DNA from 4 places in the Bacillus sp. FSL R7-0646 genome. Region 3 is predicted to be linked to each of the others. Evidence: riboswitches for the same ligand, from Rfam matches in the RefSeq annotation. Region 3 holds a riboswitch; each other region holds the start of a gene.
What was found. Region 3 has a riboswitch for thiamine pyrophosphate ahead of tenA (thiaminase II). Riboswitches for the same ligand answer to the same signal wherever they lie in the genome.
Positions count from the first base shown of each region.

Region 1: linked by a shared signal. The riboswitch ahead of thiT (energy-coupled thiamine transporter ThiT) and the one ahead of tenA (thiaminase II) in region 3 are both predicted to bind thiamine pyrophosphate.
Region 2: linked by a shared signal. The riboswitch ahead of thiC (phosphomethylpyrimidine synthase ThiC) and the one ahead of tenA (thiaminase II) in region 3 are both predicted to bind thiamine pyrophosphate.
Region 4: linked by a shared signal. The riboswitch ahead of tenA (thiaminase II) and the one ahead of tenA (thiaminase II) in region 3 are both predicted to bind thiamine pyrophosphate.

Region 1 covers NZ_CP150217.1:3,114,026-3,119,209, forward strand. The annotation lists rRNA gene MKY62_RS16225 (16S ribosomal RNA) at 1-486, opposite strand, end outside; gene MKY62_RS16230 (GntR family transcriptional regulator) at 1,113-2,213, opposite strand; TPP riboswitch at 2,376-2,475, shown strand; gene thiT (energy-coupled thiamine transporter ThiT) at 2,587-3,171, shown strand; gene MKY62_RS16240 (class D sortase) at 3,212-3,769, opposite strand; gene MKY62_RS16245 (processed acidic surface protein) at 3,876-4,871, opposite strand; gene MKY62_RS16250 (hypothetical protein) at 5,052-5,184, shown strand, end outside.
Region 2 covers NZ_CP150217.1:929,937-935,120, forward strand. The annotation lists gene MKY62_RS04650 (TGS domain-containing protein) at 1-1,108, shown strand, start outside; gene MKY62_RS04655 (hypothetical protein) at 1,355-1,573, shown strand; gene aroD (type I 3-dehydroquinate dehydratase) at 1,961-2,725, shown strand; TPP riboswitch at 2,875-2,983, shown strand; gene thiC (phosphomethylpyrimidine synthase ThiC) at 3,131-4,906, shown strand; gene MKY62_RS04670 (ABC transporter ATP-binding protein) at 5,109-5,184, shown strand, end outside.
Region 3 covers NZ_CP150217.1:1,269,107-1,274,290, reverse strand. The annotation lists gene thiO (glycine oxidase ThiO) at 1-182, opposite strand, end outside; gene tenI (thiazole tautomerase TenI) at 166-777, opposite strand; gene tenA (thiaminase II) at 752-1,453, opposite strand; TPP riboswitch at 1,537-1,645, opposite strand; gene MKY62_RS06330 (monovalent cation:proton antiporter family protein) at 1,705-3,549, opposite strand; gene prpE (bis(5'-nucleosyl)-tetraphosphatase PrpE) at 3,822-4,562, shown strand; gene MKY62_RS06320 (RluA family pseudouridine synthase) at 4,578-5,184, opposite strand, start outside.
Region 4 covers NZ_CP150217.1:4,030,095-4,035,278, forward strand. The annotation lists gene MKY62_RS20870 (ABC transporter ATP-binding protein) at 1-1,037, opposite strand, end outside; gene MKY62_RS20875 (ECF transporter S component) at 1,012-1,611, opposite strand; gene tenA (thiaminase II) at 1,608-2,294, opposite strand; TPP riboswitch at 2,406-2,510, opposite strand; gene MKY62_RS20885 (hypothetical protein) at 2,713-2,871, shown strand; gene aceA (isocitrate lyase) at 2,923-4,194, opposite strand; gene aceB (malate synthase A) at 4,209-5,184, opposite strand, start outside.

The DNA of each region.
Region 1 (5,184 bases), 1.8 Mb from region 3:
GGTGCCGCCCTATTCGAACGGTACTTGTTCTTCCCTAACAACAGAGTTTTACGATCCGAAAACCTTCATCACTCACGCGGCGTTGCTCCGTCAGACTTTCGTCCATTGCGGAAGATTCCCTACTGCTGCCTCCCGTAGGAGTCTGGGCCGTGTCTCAGTCCCAGTGTGGCCGATCACCCTCTCAGGTCGGCTACGCATCGTCGCCTTGGTGAGCCGTTACCTCACCAACTAGCTAATGCGCCGCGGGTCCATCTGTAAGTGGTAGCTAAAAGCCACCTTTTATGATTGAACCATGCGGTTCAATCAAGCATCCGGTATTAGCCCCGGTTTCCCGGAGTTATCCCAGTCTTACAGGCAGGTTACCCACGTGTTACTCACCCGTCCGCCGCTGACCTAAGGGAGCAAGCTCCCGTCGGTCCGCTCGACTTGCATGTATTAGGCACGCCGCCAGCGTTCGTCCTGAGCCAGGATCAAACTCTCCATGAAGTAATGGAGCGCAGATTAAGTTCGTCACATCCTGTGACAACATCTGCATGACCTGCATCGTGCAGGCCCCTGACTACGCACATTCGCATGTACGATTTATTTAATGAATTAACAGGTACGTTTTGTCTTGTTTAGTTTTCAAAGATCATTTCCGCTCCTGTCCGAAGCGACTTTATTAATATAACATTCTATCAATGTGAATGTCAACAACTTTTTTTAAAAGTTTTTTTGAAGTTGTATTTATAAAGCCTTCTTTTTAGGGCGGATACTAATATAACATCTATTTTCGTTTTGCACAATAGCTTTTTTAAAAAAATAATAATCAAATGAAATTCCCGATCATCCCGGACCAGCCGACAATTGACGCAACTTATTCCTTCTTACTTACTGTTTTCTTCTATATAAAAGATGTACAGCGGCCAAAAAAATCGAGACGCTGTACCATTGTTCCCGAAGCTGCGGAAATGCCCTTAAACTCTCCGCTATCAGCCTTCAATTTAATAAAAGCTCCGAATTCGGAGCTTTTTAAAGGATCTATCTTTGTCTCATGACATTCACTCTGTCGTGCTGTTGGCAACGAAAGCAGCCGAATACTCGAATCGCTTGTATGGGTAAAGCTGATCAGCCTACCTTTTCGGCTTGGCGGTCGAATGTCTGACAACAAGTTCAGGTTTATAGACGGTAGAATGCTCAAGCTTATCCGTGTTCCGTCCCTCAACTTTGGCAATCATCCATTTTGCCGCCTCAATCCCCATCTGCATTTTCGGATGGGTGACTGATGTCAGCTTCACTTCAGACGCCTCGCTCAAGTGTGAGTCGTCATATCCGACAATTGATATGTCGTCCGGTACTTTCAAACCGAATTCCCTTACGACATCCAACACTATAAGTGCTATCTCATCATTATAGCAGAATATGGCAGTCGGGCGGTCTGCTGAGGAAAGCCGCTTCCTTGCCTCAGCAATCGTTTTTTCTTTTTTGTTCTCTGTTGTGTAAGTCACGACCATCTCCGGATAAAACGACAAGCCGTTTTCCCTGAAAGCCCGGATAAATCCTTTCATCCGGTTGACGCCCTGCATATCGTCCTGTTTAAAGAAACCGAACACTTTTTCATGGCCTAGCTTAATCAAATGCTCCGTGGCGATAAAACCGCCGTGCTCATCATCCAAAATGAAATGAGGCGGGTTTAACTCCTGATATAATTGGTTGATCATCAAATATGGTATATGGTGCTGTTCAAGGGTCAGATAGTAATTTAAATTCGGATTAAAGCTGCCGGTTTTCGTCGGCTCCACAATCAACCCATCAATTTTTTTGTCAAGCATATTTACAAGACATTGTTTTTCTTTTTCAATGTCATTATTCGTGCTCGCGACGACCAAGGTGTAACCTGCACTCGACAATGAAGATTCGATTCCTCTTATAATAGAAGGAAAAATGTAATCCGAAAGGTAAGTCGTAATGACCCCAATCATCTTATTTCTTTCCCTTCCTTTTTCAGAAAGCTGCAGGCGGTGAGAGCAATACGTCCCCGAGCCTTGCTCTCTGTATAAAAGCCCTTCATGAACAAGGTCGCCAATTGCTTGCCGGATCGTATGCCTGCTCACATCAAATATTTTCATCAATTCGTTTTCCGAATGGATTTTTTCGCCCGGCTTCACTTTGCCTTCATATATCCACGATTTAATTTCATTTTTCACCATGCTGTATTTTGTGAGTTCACTCATCAGATCAACCCTTTACTGCATCTTGTACGTATGAATAAGTTCTATTATAAGGAAAAGATGTTTGCATTGCTACATATTGGAGGGTTTCAGCAAAAGTTTTTCGAAAAATTAGCTTGTCGTCCGTTTCTTTTTTTAGTATAGTAGAATATAACTAAATAACTTGATGACCACAAGGGGAGCCTCCGGGCTGAGAGTGAACGACCGTTCTGACCCTTCGAACCTGTTAGTTAATGCTGGCGTAGGAATGTGGCAAAGTCATTTCTAATTGCATCCAAAGCAGTGCGTGGAAAACTGTCCTACTCCTTCCCCGCATTGCTTTTTTTATTGGGAAAGAAGTCCAGTATCCCTTTGTTCATCAAAAGTGAGGGTTATGATGAATCAATCTAAACAACTTGTACAGCTGATTGAAATTGCGATTATGACAGGAATAGCACTTATACTTGATATGGTGTCCGGAATGTTTTTAAAAATGCCTCAAGGCGGTTCAATCGCCGTCATGATGATTCCGATCTTCCTGATCTCCTTTAGATGGGGGCTCAAGGCAGGGCTGGCGACCGGGTTTTTAGCCGGATTGCTTCAATTTGTCACTGGAGGATTTTACGTTGTTCATCCTCTGCAGCTTCTTCTTGATTACTTTATCGCGCCTACGGCCGCGGGAATCGGCGGCTTTTTTGCCGGATCGATCCGAAATGCTTCATTTGAGAAACAAAAAGGAAAGATCATTTCCTATGTTATGCTGGCCGTCCTTCTTGGAAGCGGACTGAAATTTCTCGCACATGTCATCAGCGGCGCTGTCTTTTTTGGAAACTATGCGCCTAAAGGCACTCCGGTATGGATTTATTCATTGGTATATAATGGAACGTATATGCTTCCGTCTTTCATTGTCTGCACAATCGTCCTTTGTATACTGCTGCTAACCGCACCAAGACTTCTAGAAAACAGAACAAACATGAGATAACATAAAAAAACAGCGGATTCGCCTGAGATTCCGCTGTTTTTTATGTTTTAATCAAATCTGCGACCAATATATACCGCTCCGGTGCTGAACCGATAAAGTCAAAAGGATAGCAGGTGGAAACCGTCAATGTCGCTCTCGGCTTTGGAACTATCACCGTCCGGTCATCCGCATCCACGATTCGGACCTTTTTCACTTTGTATGTAAAAGTTCCGTAGGAAGCTTCAACAATTAACTGATCGCCTTTCCCCACTCGGCCGAGTTTTCGGAAAACCGTATCCCGGTGGCCTGATAAAACCGAGTTGTCATCTTCTCCAGGCAGAACGGATCCTGCGAAATGGCCCACGCCTTTTTGCAGCTCGTCTTCATCTGTTCCGTGATATATCGGAAGCCTTGCATTGATTTTCGGAATAACAAGATCACCGATTTTCTCCCCGGTTTCAAATGTTTGATCAATTGCCGTCTTTTCTTTTTTCGTCGTCTGAATCGGAGGTTTTTCAGGCTTTTCCTCTTCTTTCATCTGCTGAAATGAAAATAGAGCGTAGCCGTGCATCAGCTTGAACACATTCGTTGTTGTAAAATAAGCGCCGCACGCAACCATCGCAATGGCTGCAAGCCAGATGATCTTTTTTCGATGTGCCTTAATTTCCTTTCACTCCTTATAAAAACTTCCCATTCTATACAGACTTAGAATGGGAAGTAAAATGTTAAGCCGCTTTTCGAAGCCTTCTGACCATAAACAATCCGCCAAACATCAGAACGGCGCCAAAGATCGACCATTCTGCGTAATGCCCGGCCGTTTTCGGAAGCTTTGCACCTTTAACCGTCTTTTTCACATGAGATTTCTTTGCGTCGTGTTTAACAGCCGTTTGGGTTTGCTTCACTTTCGACCCTGTGTCATGAATTAAATCAGATCCGATCATTTCAGGCGTCAGCAATACATCCAAAATGAAATTGCCCTGCAGATCGTATACTTCCACTAGGAGGCTTGCTCCCTTCAGATCTTCAGCACTGACAAGCGTCGTCAAAGACACTTCTTTTTTCTTTCCGTCTTTAACAAGATAATATTTCGTTTTCACTTCGAGCGTCTTCTGAAGATCGTTTAAAATGGACAGCATTTCAGCGATATCCTGAGCTGACAGCTCTGATACAGACTCGAAATCGGCTACCGCTTCAAGACGTTCTCCAAGAGCCATCAAGTCATTTTCAAGGTTCGGATTGTTATCGCGCACTTTTCGGAGGTGATTCACGAGTCTTTCCCACTCCTGATCATCCACACCCAATTCTTGAAACATGTTTCCGATCTGAAAATCGTCTTCTTCATATGTCACGGTGTAGAGCGCATCGTCCAATTCGTATTCAAACATAAACACGTCGAGAATGTTTTGGCCGCTTTCCATATAGCCATTTTCAACAAATAGGTCAGCCGCTTCTTTTTCGCTCAATCCGTATTCTTTCAAATAGGATGCCAAAAGCTTTTTAGTCAGTCTTTGCCCTAAAAAGTCTTTCAACTCTTCCACCGAGTCAAAACCTTTTAAACTCTCATCATATGTATCCTGCAAATAGGCTTCCAATTCTTTTTCTGTCATTCCTATTTCTTCAAGATAATCTTTAAGCTCGGCCTGTTTCGGCGCGGCAAAAGCTCCTGCTGCCGGCACTAAAACCAGGATGCAGACCAATAGTGACATCAGCCTTTTTTTCATTTTGTATGACCCCCTAAATTTATCTTTCATTTTGATTATAGTGGAAATATTTTTAAAAACATGTATTGTAATTGAAAATCTTTTCGTCTATAATATTTTGTTCTTTTTCCTACTTAAACAGGCATAATCTTTCCCTCTATTGAATGTAATATAGTAAAGCGAATAGAGGAGGGTATACAAATGAATCCTTACTATATGATGCTCTTATGTTATGTCCTATCGATCATCCACTTTTTAATAGGCTATCGGGAAGCCCTGAAAATAAGCGGGGCTGACGGGCTGGTCAACGGAACCGCAATGATCTCCTGTATTC
Region 2 (5,184 bases), 340 kb from region 3:
AAAATCGCGGGGGAAAGGGCGTATTGTGGCACTTGACGCAGCACGGGGACTGGCGGTCATCGGGATGTATTTGCAGCACTTCGCCTTGAACGAAACGAACGGTTCGATCGTTTCCGGGAATACGACGCTTCTATTTGTGCTTTGCGGCGGAATCTCCTATTCGATCATGGCCGGGCGCATGATGGACAGAGGAATGGAGCCGGCCGCATTTCGGACGCGGATGCTTGCCCGCGCGGTATTTATCGATATGATAGGATATCTGCTCATCATGCTGAATACTCCGTTCGGGGTGATTTTGCCGGCTTATGCTGCACTTTTTGTGCTGGCATTGGTGCTGATTCGCCGTTCGACGCGTGTGCTCGTTACAACAGCAGCTGTTTTGCTTGCGGTGAGCCCGCCGCTGATGATTCTCGGAGGGAGCGTCCTGTCGGGAGCAAACTTGCTTGGCGATATTGCAGGCGGCCCGATGTCGGCGCTCGCACTTGCACCCGCTTTCGTCGCCGGTATGGCAATCGGGCGCTTTGATCTGACCAGGATGCGTACGGCACTTTCGCTAGTAAGCAGCGGCGCAGTCATGCTTATCGTCTCTAAGTTATTGGGCGTTTTCGTTCTTCCTTGGCTGAGCCGTTCCTTCGAAGAATGGCTCGTAAGTGTTCAAGGCACCGCCGGCGCCGAGCCGGATCAGTATGCAATCTGGCCGCACAACGTGGCACCGCCGCTTTGGCACAATCTTCTTTCGATAGCTCCGCACAGTGCGTCAACTTTCCAGACGATGCTGGGGCTTGGGGCTGCCTTTCTGGTTCTAGGAATGGTATGTCTCGTGCCGCAGAAGATTTCTGCAGTGCTAAAGCCGTTCGCGGGAGTCGGACGTGTAGCGTTGACGATGTATGCAGCTCAGTTTGTTGTCATATGGGCTCTTGAAATCTCGGGGGCCAAGTATGATATCGGGGCAATTCCATTCGGTGATCTGTTCGTCGCGGCCGTGGCGACGGTGACAGGGTGGCTGATTGCACGGCTTCCTACCGGTCCGCTCGAGACAGCGATGCGACGCTTTGACCGGGCATTCAGCAATTTGGGACCCGTCACGGGACCGGCGAGACTGAGATAGGCGGTCTTCAACATGTTGCCTGAAGGAACCGAGAGGCAGCTCCTTCAGGATTTTAGCCTGTCGAGAGGAATATGCAGTGGATGAGTTCATGCTGAACCAGAGTCCGAGGAAACTTGTATAACCAAAAGTTCTACAGGCCTTTGTTTATCTATAAATGAAATCCAGCTAAGACCCCTCACCCTTGTATCGTCTTTTCTCTTATTACAATTTGAAAATATTAAGAAATGGGGATGTGTTTAAGAAATCGTGCACAAAGTGTTATCTGATGTCGGTTTTATCGCTTATGATGCTGCCAAAGGGAAGATTATGGCCTTCACGTATAAAGATCACAACAAGAACTTAACTGTTTTCGCTAACGATTTAACCAATGACGATCATCCGCAGCATCAATATCGGTTGCTGGCTAATTCGATTTTCAATGCCGCTCCCGGAAAAACTGACAATGCTCCATCATCAAAACGGTGAGAGGTTGGAAAGCTAAAGTTCAAACGGCTCGCAGGAGGCGTCTCGTCCAAGGCGTCGGAAGCAGAACTGAAGCATGTTATCGTTAGTAAAGAAATGTTCAGTCGCATCACGCATTAAATAGCAAGGCTCTAAAAACTGCCCTTGATCCGAAGGGCAGTTTTTTCTTGGTCTATGGCAGCATCGTCCTTTCTTCCAGTTAGAAAGCTTCCGATTGGCGGGCCTCTATGTTATAGCTATTGAAGGTCAGCATACTTGTGCAATAAAATGAAGAGCGGAGAATATGCAGTGGTTCGCATAAAAAATTTTACTTGCACGAACAGTTGACATTCAGTAGTCACAGTGATTTGATAAAGGAAATTCGAATACAGAAAGACGGGAGCTGAAACATTGAAGAAACTGGTGAAGGTCAGAGGAATTACATTGGGTGAAGGCCGGCCAAAAATCTGTGTGCCGCTTGTCGGAAAAAACCTTGCCCAATTAAAAGAAGAAGCGGCTTATTTTCAAACGCTTGATGCCGATATTGCGGAGTGGCGTGCTGATTTTTATGAAGATGTAGATGACGTTGATCAAGTCTGCGCGGCATTGGCGGAAATCCGCGGCCTTTTAAAGGACACTCCGCTCATTTTCACTTTCCGCAGCGCCGCCGAAGGCGGAGAAAAAGAGATCAGCACAGCGCGATATTTTTCTTTAAATGAAGCGGTTGTTAAAACAGGGCTTGCCGATGTGATTGATATCGAGCTGTTCAATGACGAAGAGCAAGTGAAAGCGCTGGTGGAAACAGCACATGGTCATGAAGTGTCCGTGATTATATCTAATCATGATTTTGAAAAGACACCAGCTGCAGAAGAAATTGTTTCCCGTTTGCGAAAAGCACAGGAATTAGGGGCTGATCTGCCTAAAATCGCGGTGATGCCGGAAACCACGGCTGATGTCTTGCGTCTGCTTGAAGCCACTTGCACGATGAATGAGAAGTATGCAGATCGGCCGATTATTACGATGTCAATGGCCGGCAAAGGTATCATCAGCCGCCTGGCGGGCGAGGTATTCGGTTCAGCAATGACGTTCGGTGCCGCAAAGAAAGCTTCAGCACCGGGGCAGATTGCAGCTGGTGAGCTCAAGGAAATCCTTCATATATTGCATCGCAATTTATAACTTGATGATTGAGAGGAGCCTGGCTGACAGCCGGCTCCTTTGTCAGTTTTTTCGTAGTCCTAACGACTCATTTATCTTTCTTTTCGGAATCGTTTTAACTTTCCCTTTTCATTCATAATGGGTTGTGATACGATAATCACGAAATTTAATAGCATTACTAGGGGTGCCCGAATGCGGGCTGAGAGAGAGACACGCGTTTCTTAACCCTTTGGACCTGATCTGGTTCGTACCAGCGTGGGGAAGTAAAAAGGATTCGAGAGAAGATGGGGAATGGGTATGGTCCGTCTGTCTTCTAGCGATTTTACTGACTGTAAAACCAGGTTCAACATATGAGCCTGGTTTTTTGTGCTGGTGCTGTTCCGGAGTTTCGTCCTGATCAATTTTTTAGAGGGGAAGGATTTTTACATGAAACAGGAGTCAGTACAGCAAACAAACATCTCGATCATGTCAAGTTTTTCAGGGAGCCGGAAAGTGTATGTCGAAGGGTCGCGTCCTGACATTCAAGTGCCGATGAGAGAAATTTCTTTAAGTCCGACGACGGGTTCGTTTGGCGACGAGGAAAATCAGCCTGTCCGCGTCTACGATACGAGCGGTCCCTATACGGACGCCAATGCGGACGTTGATATACTCAAGGGGCTGAAACCTTTGCGGGCGACTTGGATCAGGGAGCGCGGCGATACCGAGGAATATGAAGGCAGAGAAATAAGGCCGGAGGATAACGGCTACAAAAGCAAAGAGAAAGCGAGCCACAGCTATCCAGGATTGAAACGAAAACCGCTGCGCGCGAAAAAAGGGCAAAATGTCACGCAGCTGCATTACGCAAGAAAGGGGATCATTACGCCCGAAATGGAATTTATCGCGATCCGAGAGCACGTATCCCCCGAATTTGTTCGTGATGAAGTGGCAAGCGGACGGGCGATTATTCCGTCAAACATCAATCATCCGGAAAGCGAACCGATGATTATCGGCCGCAACTTCCACGTCAAAATCAATGCCAACATCGGCAATTCCGCTGTCACCTCTTCGATTGAAGAAGAAGTGGAAAAAATGACATGGGCCATCCGCTGGGGCGCTGATACGATGATGGACTTGTCCACAGGTAAAGATATTCATACAACGAGAGAATGGATCATCCGCAACTGTCCGGTGCCTGTGGGAACAGTCCCGATTTATCAGGCGCTTGAAAAAGTAAACGGCGTCGCGGAAGATCTTACTTGGGACATTTACCGCGATACATTGATCGAACAGGCTGAGCAAGGCGTTGATTATTTCACGATTCACGCCGGCGTCCTTCTCCGGTATGTGCCGTTAACAGCAAAGCGCGTCACCGGAATCGTATCCCGCGGCGGGGCGATCATGGCGCAGTGGTGTTTGGCTCATCATGAGGAAAGCTTTCTGTACACCCATTTTGAAGAGATATGCGAGATTATGAAAACATACGATATCGCATTTTCGCTCGGAGACGGTCTTCGTCCCGGCTCGATTGCCGATGCGAATGATGAGGCCCAATTTGCCGAATTGGAGACGCTCGGCGAGCTGACGGAAATCGCCTGGAAGCATGATGTTCAAGTAATGATCGAAGGACCGGGACACGTGCCGATGCATAAAATCAAAGAGAATGTCGACAAGCAGATGGAGATTTGCAAAGAGGCACCGTTTTACACGCTCGGTCCGCTGACGACCGATATTGCACCGGGCTACGACCATATTACATCGGCGATCGGAGCGGCGATGATCGGCTGGTACGGAACGGCCATGCTTTGCTATGTGACGCCGAAGGAGCATTTGGGACTGCCGAACAAAGATGATGTCCGCGAAGGCGTCATAACATACAAAATCGCGGCCCATGCGGCTGACCTTGCAAAAGGGCACCCCGGCGCGCAAATCCGCGATGACGCGCTTTCAAAGGCGCGCTTTGAATTCCGCTGGCGGGATCAGTTCAACTTGTCGCTCGATCCGGAAAGAGCGCTCGAATACCATGATGAAACCCTTCCGGCGGAAGGCGCCAAAACGGCACACTTTTGTTCAATGTGCGGGCCTAAATTTTGCAGCATGAGGATTTCTCAGGATATTCGCGACTACGCCAAGGAAAACAACCTTGATGAAGAAAAGGCTATCCAAAAAGGATTGGAAGAGAAGGCGAAGGAATTTAAAAAAGCAGGCGGCAGCATTTACAGTTAAAAGCGGGCAATACAGCAGATGAAAGGGGAACCTTTCATCTGTTTTTTTATAATATAGGGTTGACAGGTCGGAATAATATGAATTAGTATGTTATTTAATATTTCGGAAAATTCCATCAGCGCTGATCGGTCAACCGAAGGCTCTTATCTCAATTGGGATAAGAGCTTTTTATTTTCAGTTTTAGAAAAGAAAGGAGAACAAGATGTCTTTATCAATTCGTGTGAATGAAAAAGCATTTGGAAAAGGCAGCTTTAAAACAAGCGTGCTCCAAGACGTGA
Region 3 (5,184 bases):
GTACCGGGTTTATCGCATTCCGCATGGGCGCCGAGCATGCCCGCAGCCGCGCTCGTCGCTTTTTTGCCGACTTCCCCGCTTTCAAACACGGCCGTTTTTTTCCCCGCTTTCGCAAGATGATAAGCGATGGAAGTCCCGATGATGCCTCCGCCGATCACGATCGTATCATAGCGCTTTCTCATATGAATCTCCCTTCGCGAGACTGGCAAGCCGCGCGGCCGCCTCATTCGGTCTGTCATGGGAAAAGATCCCCGACATCACGGCGATGCCGTCTGCCATTTTGACTTCCGCCAGACGTTGTTCGGTAATCCCTCCGATCGCAATGACCGGAATGCGGACAGCCGCCTTCACTTCTGCCAAGCTCAGAGCTCCTCTTCCTTTCCGGCCCTTTTTACAGTCCGTTTCAAAAATGTGGCCGAACAGCACGTAATCTGCACCTTCAGTTTCAGCCTGCACCGCTTCTTCAGGTGAATGTACGGACTTTCCGATTTTCAAATGCGGAAAACGGCTTCTTACACTTTTGACGGAAAAGCCGTGTGAAGGCAGCTGAACCCGGTGAATATGATGAAACAAAGCAATATCCACCCTGTCGTTGATGATGAGCTTTCGCTTATCAACGCCTTCTTCGGCCAGGCGATCGATCAAACTTGATATTTCGCTTACTTTTTTTGACCTTTCCCTGATGTGGATAAAGTCAACGGCATCGTGAATCGAGATGATTTTTGCTGAAAGCTCTTCCACGGAGTGCTTGTCATCGGTGATCGCGTGCAGATGCAAGCTGATCCACCCCGCTTTTTGACCAGCTTTCTTTTTGATAGGCCATATCCCAGAACCGGTATTCGTAGAAGCTGGAGATGACGAAATTCTCCTTCATCTTCGCGCGCGTTTTCTCATCGGCGTTTTCAGCCAGCTCATCGAAGCGGTTGATCTGTTCCGTTACAGATTTTTTAAACCAGTCTCCTCCGTATGTCGCGATCCATTCCTGATAAATCGCGTTGTCAGGCCTGCACGTTTTCAGCGTTTCGCCGACGTCATAATAGAGCCAATAGCAAGGAAGCAAAGCAGCGAGTATTTCCGCAAAACTGCCGCTGACGACAGAACGGTACAAATGCGATGTGTACGCATACGCTGTCGGCGACGGCTGAAACGACTCCAGCTCTTCCTTTGTGATGCCCAATAGATCGGTGAATTTCCTGTGGAGCGACATCTCGGCTTCATATGTCCCTTTCGCGTGTTCGGCCATCCGGCTTGTCGTATATAGATCGTGAGCATATGCCGCTCCAAAGGATTGGACTTTGGCAAAGTGGGTCAAATAGTAGGAATCCTGCATGACATAGTATTTAAATCGGTCAACCGGAAGTGTGCCGTCTCCAATTCCTTGAATAAACGGATGGACAAAACTCCCTTCCCACCAAGTTGCAGCGCTGTTTCGGCATTCTTCTGAAAACTTCATTTCAAGGCTCCTCCTTCGATTCTGAACATAAAAAAACCACTTTCCCGCAAGGAAAGTGGTTTGGAATTTGCATATATACATACTCAAATACCGTGCCACTTCCCTACGCAGGTTTGAACCTGTTCAGGTTATGAGGGTCTAAAAGTCAAACTTTTATCTCAGCCCTTATCAAGGACTCCCCTAGTGGAAAACATTTCTTGTTCATTCAGTTTATACTTTAATCTTATCACGAATTGCAAAATGGTCAAGCATCAGTCTCCAAGCGTTTTTTTCAATTCCGCAATATATTCGCGCGAACCGGTGGCGATCAGCCTGTCACCCATTTGCAGCCTTGTATCCCCATGGGGCACGATGCTGTCAACCCCGCGGAAAATCCGGACGAAGATGACATCTCCCGTAAACGGAAACTCCCTTAACAGGACGCCGTCAAATCGCTCATTGCTCATATTGATCTGATACAGCGACGCATCCTGGTTCGTCAAAAGTTTCATAACGCCAGGCGCCTCGATAAGCGCGCGCAGCAGCGTTTTCGTGGAAAGCAGAATGGAGAATGTATCAATTCCGTTTTCTTTCAGCCTCGATTCGGCGTCTGGGGAATCTGCGCTGGCGATAATTCTCGCGACTTTCTGCTCCTTCGCATAAAGGGCGATCCCTGTATTGCGCTCTTCGCTGCCTGTCGCCACGACGAGTATATCCGTTTGGAAAACGCCGAATGATTGAAGCGTTTCGTATTCATAATCTGGCAAAACTTCAACGTCAAACACCGGATCCGCCAGCTTTTCTTCCTTCTTTTCCTGCCGGACATGCAGGATTCTGACGTGATAATCTTCTGGAGAAAGTTCAAGCGTGACCGGCAGCGTCATTTGATTCGCGCCGATAAAGGTGATCGTCTTTTTCTCTTTTTCGCTTTCCGTTTTCGGCATTAATTTTTTAAAGCCGGTCGGTGTGATGATGCATGTAATGACAGCCACCAAAATCAGCGCGCCGGACATCTGCGCGTCAATGATGCCGATGCGCTCGCCGATCGTTGTCGCCGCGATCACCAGAGAAAGCGTGGAAGTCAGGAGAAAACCGGAAGCCAGCACGGTTTTCATGTCATACCACTTTTTCAAAAACAGCACCGGAACGACTTTGCTGATTAACAGAGCCACAAACAGAAGTGGGATCATCACTAAAATTTTCGGATTGCCAAACAGCGACCAAATGTCCAATTTGACGCCTGTCATGACAAAGAAGATCGGGATGAGGAACCCGTAGCCGAATGAATCAAGCTGCTGAACGAGCTCTTTGTTCGGCGAAAGCAGCGAAACAAGCACCCCGGCTAAAAACGCGCCGAGAATGTTTTCTGCACCGAGCGACTCGGAAAGCGCCACGAGTACGATGATCAGCGTAAATATCGCCCTTGTGCCGATCTGGATCGTGCCTTTTGACAGCACTTCGACAAAAGGCCGCTTTTTAAATACCCTGCCGAAAATGTATAAAACAACGCCGGCGGCAAATAAAATCATCAGCAGCCACATATTGCTGTTTTCGTCTCCGTAGATTGAGGCGAACACCGCAAGCAGTATCATCGTGACAAGATCGGCAATCACGGCGACAAGCAAAATAATCTGGCCGATATTCGTCTTCATGAGCCGCTCTTCCTTCAGCGTCGGAACGACAACCCCAAGCGAAATTGTTGAAATGATCAGCGTCATTAAAAAGGCGTTGTCAATAAATCCTGCCATGACAAAGCTGTAGGAGAGGCCGAGCGATAGTATAAAGACGGCAATAAAGATGACGGAAGCCGTTTTAAACGTATTCGGCGCTTCCTTTCCGCTCGGAAGCAGCTGCTTTTTCTTACCTTTTTCAAATACGGAAAAATCGATTTCAAGCCCGCTTAAAAACATTAAAAAGATAAATCCGAGCATCGATAAAGTTTCGAGCCAAGTATCGTGCTGGGCAACCAGATCGAACCCGCTTTTTCCGATAATAAGACCCATGATGATTTCAGCGACAACCACCGGTATGCTTAACCTGAAACGGTGCAGCAGGATGGGTGTTAAAAATGCGATAATCAGTACGACAACTAAAGATGAGACAGATGTGTGCTCCATAAACTGGTACCTCCTCTAAAACCGGTTTCCGGGTATGATTAGCGTTCCCTTTTTTAAAAATAAAAGGGGCATATTTTTGACATTTTCATGTGGGAAAAGAACCGTCGAAACTCTTTTCCCACAGGTGTAAAAATTGATTTTAACAATGCTCGCTCAGAAAAAAAAGTAATATGCCTGATTTTCTCCGGAGAAAGTTGCAGAAGCTTGATTTATACGGCTTGGGGCAATGTATATACATATGAAAAACAAACGGACTGGAGGCGAAAAAACGCATGAAATACGATGTTATCGGTGATATTCACGGGTGCTATGACGAAATGATTGCGCTGATTGAAAAACTCGGCTACTCGCTGACATCAGGAGTTCCCGTTCATCCGGAGAACAGAACACTTGTCTTTCTCGGGGATTTAACTGACAGAGGGCCAAAATCGCTGGAGGTCGTTGAATTTGTAGGACGGGCCGTTGAAGATGGAGCTGTGCGATATGTGCCCGGCAATCATTGCAACAAGCTGTACCGTTTTTTCAAGGGAAATCCGGTGAAGCTGCAGCACGGGCTGGAAACGACGGCGGCCGAATACAGAAACCTTCCGAAACAAAAACAGAAGGATATCAGAGACCTTTTCATGCGCCTTTACGAAAAGGCTCCGCTTTACGAGATCCTGCATAACGGCGAACTTGTCGTTGCACATGCCGGCATCAAAGCGGAAGACATCGGCAAAAAGCCTGTCGGAAAAGTAAAACAGTTTGTGCTCTACGGAGATATTACAGGGGAAACGCTGCCAGACGGACGGCCAGTGAGACGGGACTGGGCCGCTCATTACAGAGGCGAGCCGTGGGTTGTATACGGCCATACTCCCGTCAAAAACCCGAGGATGATTCATCATACAATTAATATCGATACCGGTTGTGTATTCGGCAACAGGCTGACCGCTTTCAGATTCCCGGAACTGACAACCGAATCTGTTCCCTCCTCTTTGCCTTATGATGAGTCTAGATTCCGCATGGAGCCATAAAAATAGAGAGCCTATTCAGCTCTCTATCAACTGTCTCATATCATTCGGCACCGGCGCTTGGAACGTCAGCTCTTCCATTGTGAACGGATGAAAAAATGTCAGCCTCTCACTGTGGAGCGCCTGCCGATTGATGAAGCCGCGGGTTCCCCCGTACAGCGTATCACCGCACAAGGGATATCCGATATGACTCATATGGACGCGGATCTGATGGGTTCGCCCGGTTTCCAGACGGATAGAGACATCCGTCATGCCGCTGAAACGCCTGTTCACCCAAAAATGCGTCACTGCTTTTTGCCCGTCCGGGATTACCGCCCGCTCGATGATGCTCGATGATTTTCTCCCGATCGGCGCATCGATCGTTCCCTGCTCTTCCGCGATCAAACCGTGGACGACCGCTCGATATTGCCGTTTGACGGCTCCCTTTTTTTGCAGCCCCGATAAAAGCGAGTGGGCGAAGCGGTGCTTGGCAACAAGCATGACACCCGATGTATCGCGGTCAAGCCTGCTCACCAGGTGAACGGTCGCGTGTACGCCCGTCCGCTGGTAATAATGAATCAGACCGTTCGCCAGACTGCCTGATGGATGCTCACGCGAGGGAATCGACGAAATGCATGGCTGTTTA
Region 4 (5,184 bases), 1.4 Mb from region 3:
TTCTTCAGCTCCCGGCCCTCCAGATAAATGCGCCCTTTTTTGACCGCTTCAAGCCTGATCAGACTTTTTAAAAACGTACTCTTTCCGCTGCCGTTCCCGCCGATGACGGAAATCCATTCCCCTCTTGGAATCTCCAGGTTGATGCCGTCGGCAACGATCTTTTTCCGATAGCCGATCGCCGCGTCCTCTGTGCGGATCAATATGTCCCTGTCTGCTGACGGCCTGTTTTTCGCTTCCTCCTCTTTCATTTTCAATGTAGAAGAGAGCTTGACGGCGAGCGGATGATCATCTTGTGTGGTAACATCTTCCCATACTGCGGGGTACAGTTTGGGCTGCCAGATGCCTGCCGCTTTCATTTCCGGCTGAAAATGTTTGACGATTTCTTCCGGCTTTCCATCAGCGATGATCTGTCCCTTTTCATTGAAAAGGATGACTCGGTCCATCCACTCGATACAGCCGTCCAGCACGTGTTCGACGAACACCATCGTCTGTCCGCTTTTTCGGGAAACGTCGCGGAGCAAGGCAAAGATGTCTTGCCGGCTGGCCGGGTCCAGCTGCGCCGTCGGCTCATCAAAAAACAGCACTTCAGGCTCCAAAGCGAGCAGGCACGCTAATGCCAGCCTCTGCTTCATACCGCCTGACAAGGTTTCGATCGGCGTTTTCTTATCTATCTTTAAACCGACCAGCTCCATCAGCTCCGAGATGATGCGGTCCATATCTTTTGGCGGAACGGATCGATTTTCAAGGCTAAACGCGATTTCCTCATCAACATGAAGCATGCAAAACTGCGAATCCGGATCCTGAAACATAACGCCGGCGCTCTTTCTGCGGTTGACCTCGCCTGTGACTTCAGCTTCGATATGTTCAGGAATGATGCCGGAAAGCACGGACAACAGCGTCGATTTTCCGCTTCCGCTCGGCCCGAGTATCAGCACTTTTTCTCCCTGCTCAATCGACAGCGAGACCCGGTCCAAGACTGTTTCAGGACGATGATAAAAACGGACGGAAAGGTTACTGCATCCGAGAAATGAACGCATCGGCATCATCCTTCTTCCGGTGTTCTTTCATGATCTCATACTGGTTCAGGACTCCCGTTTTCGCAAGCGCTTCGACAACGGCTTTTGCCAGCCAGCCGCCGAGTACAATGCCGCTGATGATTTGGATGATAAGCGTCAATATCAGCGTTTGCGTCGTATAGTAGGCAAAACCGTTTGCCATCAGGCTGTATGTCGCGCTCCCCACCGCGGCTAGCGCACCGGAAAGCATAAGGGTAAACAAGTTATAGCGCTTATAGCGAAAGATCGCAAACGCGATTTCCGCACCGGCTCCCTGGAACACACCGATTAATAATGCTGAAAGCCCAAAATGGCTTCCGGTCAGCAGTTCGACCGCCGCAGCTGCCGTCTCGGCAATCAGCGCCGCACCCGGTTTACGGATGATATAAGCGACAATCGGGCTGGCGATCACCCATATGCCGAACATAAAGTTCGCTCCGACGGGCCCGACGATAGCTGAAACAGGGATCCACAAGGTAGACCACCCTAAATAAATGACGCCGCATGCCACAGACAAGATGACTGTCATGACGACTTCTTTCATGTTCCAATTCATCGTCTCACCGCCCCCATTTCCACAGGCCAATCTTCAACCGTATAAGCCATCTCCCAAAAGCCGTATTCAAGCTGACAGCTTTGCAAAAAGAGCTCCTTCATTTTTTCTTTTTCAGCCTTGCCCGCTGTTTCGGCCCATTCATCCAGGCGGGCGCAAAACTTTGTCGTGATTGAATCCGTTCTGTTTCCGTAAAAACAGATCCAGTCATAAAATGGATGCGATGGATCAGGCTGAACGTCCTTCATCAGTTTTTTTCCGATCTCCCAATATGTCCATGGACAAGGCAGCAAGACGGCTAATATCTCTCCCAGCGTACCTTCGTGCGCCGACGTCAGCATATGGCGGACATAATGATGGGCGGAAGGCGCAAGCGGATAGCCCTGCAGAGTTTCGTACTCCACCCCAGCGGCCCGGCACAGGTTTTTGTGCGGGTGCACTTCGCTGTCTAGCACAAATGAAATCTGCTCATGAAACATTTCCATATCTTTTCGATTTTGACACTTGGAAATCGCAATTCCGTAGATTTGAATAAAGGCATTCAAATACTCGTAATCTTGCTTTACATAATGAACAAGCTGCTCCTTTTCCAGCCTCCCGGACGCCAGCCCCAGTACAAACGGATGCTCAAAAATGGCTTCAAAAATAGGGTCTGCCTCGCGGCGAAGTTCTGCGGAAAAACTCATGTAGATAGCCTCCTTAGCAATCGGTTTTATAGGAAGGCACAGGGGGGCAAGCGGCTTTATACGCAAAAAAGCCGCCCCAAAATGGAGCGGCCTTAGTATGATGAAATCATTAAGACACCGGCTCCACTTCCCTACGCTAGTATGAACTAGATCAGGTTCAAAGGGTCCAAGATCGCTTCTTGTCTCAGCCGGCTTACGGCTCCCCTAGTGGACTTCCTATTACATTAACTTTTACTCTACACATCAATGGTTATGATGTCAACCTGAGTTTTTCAGTTTTATTCTTGTATAGAACCGCCGGGTTTCATACAGAAAGTCGGCAATCGGAAATATTTATAGAAAAATATAAATTTTCTGAAACCTTTTCCGGGCTTGTTCGTCTTATATAGTGAAGACAAAAAATTTGGAGGGGATATTTATGATGATGTTTATCTTGATTTTGACAATGGCCGTGTATTTGTTCTATTCTTTCAGCAAAGACAACCGGCCGGCCAAAACAAACAACAGGAATCATCAGACACTGACTGTTATTAGGGAAAACTCTTTTACCGCCCCTTCCAATGATGTCAATTGCTAACTTGATAGACAACAAGCAAGCCGCCCAATGACGGGCGGCTTTTTCACGTTTTTATGATTGAAACTGTTCCGCTTCAGTCGATCCCTTCAGTGCAGTGGTTGATGAAGTCCCGCCTGTCACAACCTGGGCGACTTCATCAAAGTAGCTCGTTCCGACTTCGCGCTGATGCCTTGTCGCCGTATAGCCGTGGACTTCGCTGGCAAACTCGGCCTGCTGCAGATCAGAGTACGCCGCCATTCCGCGGTGCTTATATTGGCGGGCCAATTCAAACATGCCGTGATTTAAGGCGTGGAAGCCCGCCAATGTCACAAATTGAAATTTATAGCCCATTTCACTGAGCTGTTTCTGAAAGTTCAAGATGGTGTTGTCATCCAGTTTGGCCTTCCAGTTGAACGAAGGGGAGCAGTTGTAGGCGAGCAGTTTGCCCGGGAATTTTTCATGGATCGCCTGTGCAAACCGGCGGGCTTCTTCAATATTCGGCTCAGACGTTTCACACCAGATCAAATCGGCATACGGCGCATACGCCAAACCTCTGGCAATCGCCTGATCAAGGCCAGGCTTTGTTTTGAAGAACCCTTCCGCTGTTCGCTCTCCCGTCAAAAACGGTGCATCATATGAATCGACGTCGCTTGTGATCAGGTCTGCCGCATTCGCGTCCGTGCGGGCAATAAGAATGGTCGGGACTCCCATCACGTCTGCGGCGAGGCGCGCGGCAATCAAATTACGTACCGCCGTTTGCGTCGGAAGCAGCACTTTTCCGCCCAAATGCCCGCACTTTTTCTCAGACGACAGCTGGTCTTCAAAGTGAACTCCCGCGGCGCCGGCTTCAATCATACTTTTCATCAGCTCGAACACATTCAGCTGCCCGCCGAAGCCCGCTTCAGCGTCGGCCACAATCGGAGCAAACCAATCGATGTCTTCCTTTCCTTCCATATGGTGGATTTGATCGGCGCGCTGCAGCGTGCGGTTGATTTTTTTGACGACTTCCGGGACGCTGTTTGCCGGATAAAGGCTTTGGTCAGGATACATGCTCCCTGACATATTTGCATCGGCAGCCACCTGCCAGCCGCTTAAATAAATCGCTTTCAATCCGGCCTTTACTTGCTGCATGGCTTGGTTTCCGGTCAAAGCGCCCAGCGCCGGGACGAAATCCTCTGTATGGAGAAGCTTCCACAGCTTTTCGGCGCCGCGCCTTGCAATCGTGTATTCAATCTCGAGCGTGCCCCTCAGCCGAATGACGTCTGCCGCCTCATACGGCCTTGTGATCCCTTTCCAGCGTTCATCATGCTCCCAGCTTTCTGCGAGTTGTTTTTCTTTCAGCATCGCACATTCCCCCATTATATATTTTCATAAGCCGGTATCGTTAGAAACTCCGCGAATTCATCATCCAAAATCAGCTGTTCAAATAACTGTCCGGCCTCTTCAAACCGGCCGCTCCGAAAATGTTCCACGCCTGCTTCATCGATGATTTTCTGCATTTCTTTCTCTTTCATCATCTTGACCATTTCCGCGGTGACTTTCCGGCCATCGTCAAGAACTCCTTTCGGATGGCGAATCCATTGCCACAGCTGGGCTCTGGAAATCTCCGCCGTTGCAGCGTCCTCCATTAAGTGGTCGATCGGAGCGGCGCCTCTGCCCGACAGCCATGAAGCTAAATAGCGGATGCCGGCGCTGATATTGGTACGGACGCCTGCTTCTGTAATTCTGCCTTTCGGTACTTCCAGCAAGTCTTTTTCCTCGACCTTTACGTCTTTCCGCTTTCTATGAATCTGGTTCGCCGACGGCATATGCTGATTGAATACATCGAGCGCCGTTTGAATCATGCCGGGATGCGCGATCCATGTTCCGTCATGGCCGTCTTTTACTTCACGTTCCTTATCTTCGCGGATTTTGGCAAATGCGGCTTCATTGATCTCAGGTTTGTCTTTAGCGGGAATTTGCGCCGCCATTCCCCCAATCGCATGGACGTTGCGTTTATGACACGTTTGAATCGCCAAGAGGGAGTAGGCTCTCATGTTGGGAACTGTCATCGTCACGGCTGAGCGATCTGGAAGAATGACTTCATCCCTGTTCCTGAATTTCTTAATAAAGCTGAAAATATAATCCCACCTGCCGCAGTTAAGCCCGGCTGAATGTTCCTTCAATTCGTAGAGGATTTCATCCATTTCAAAGGCCGCCAGGATCGTTTCAACGAGAACCGTCGCTTTAATCGTGCCCTGCGGAATGCGCAAGTCGTTTTGCGCATAAACAAATACGTCGTTCCACAGCCTTGCTTCCAGGTGGTTTTCGATTTTTGGAAGGTAGAAATAAGGG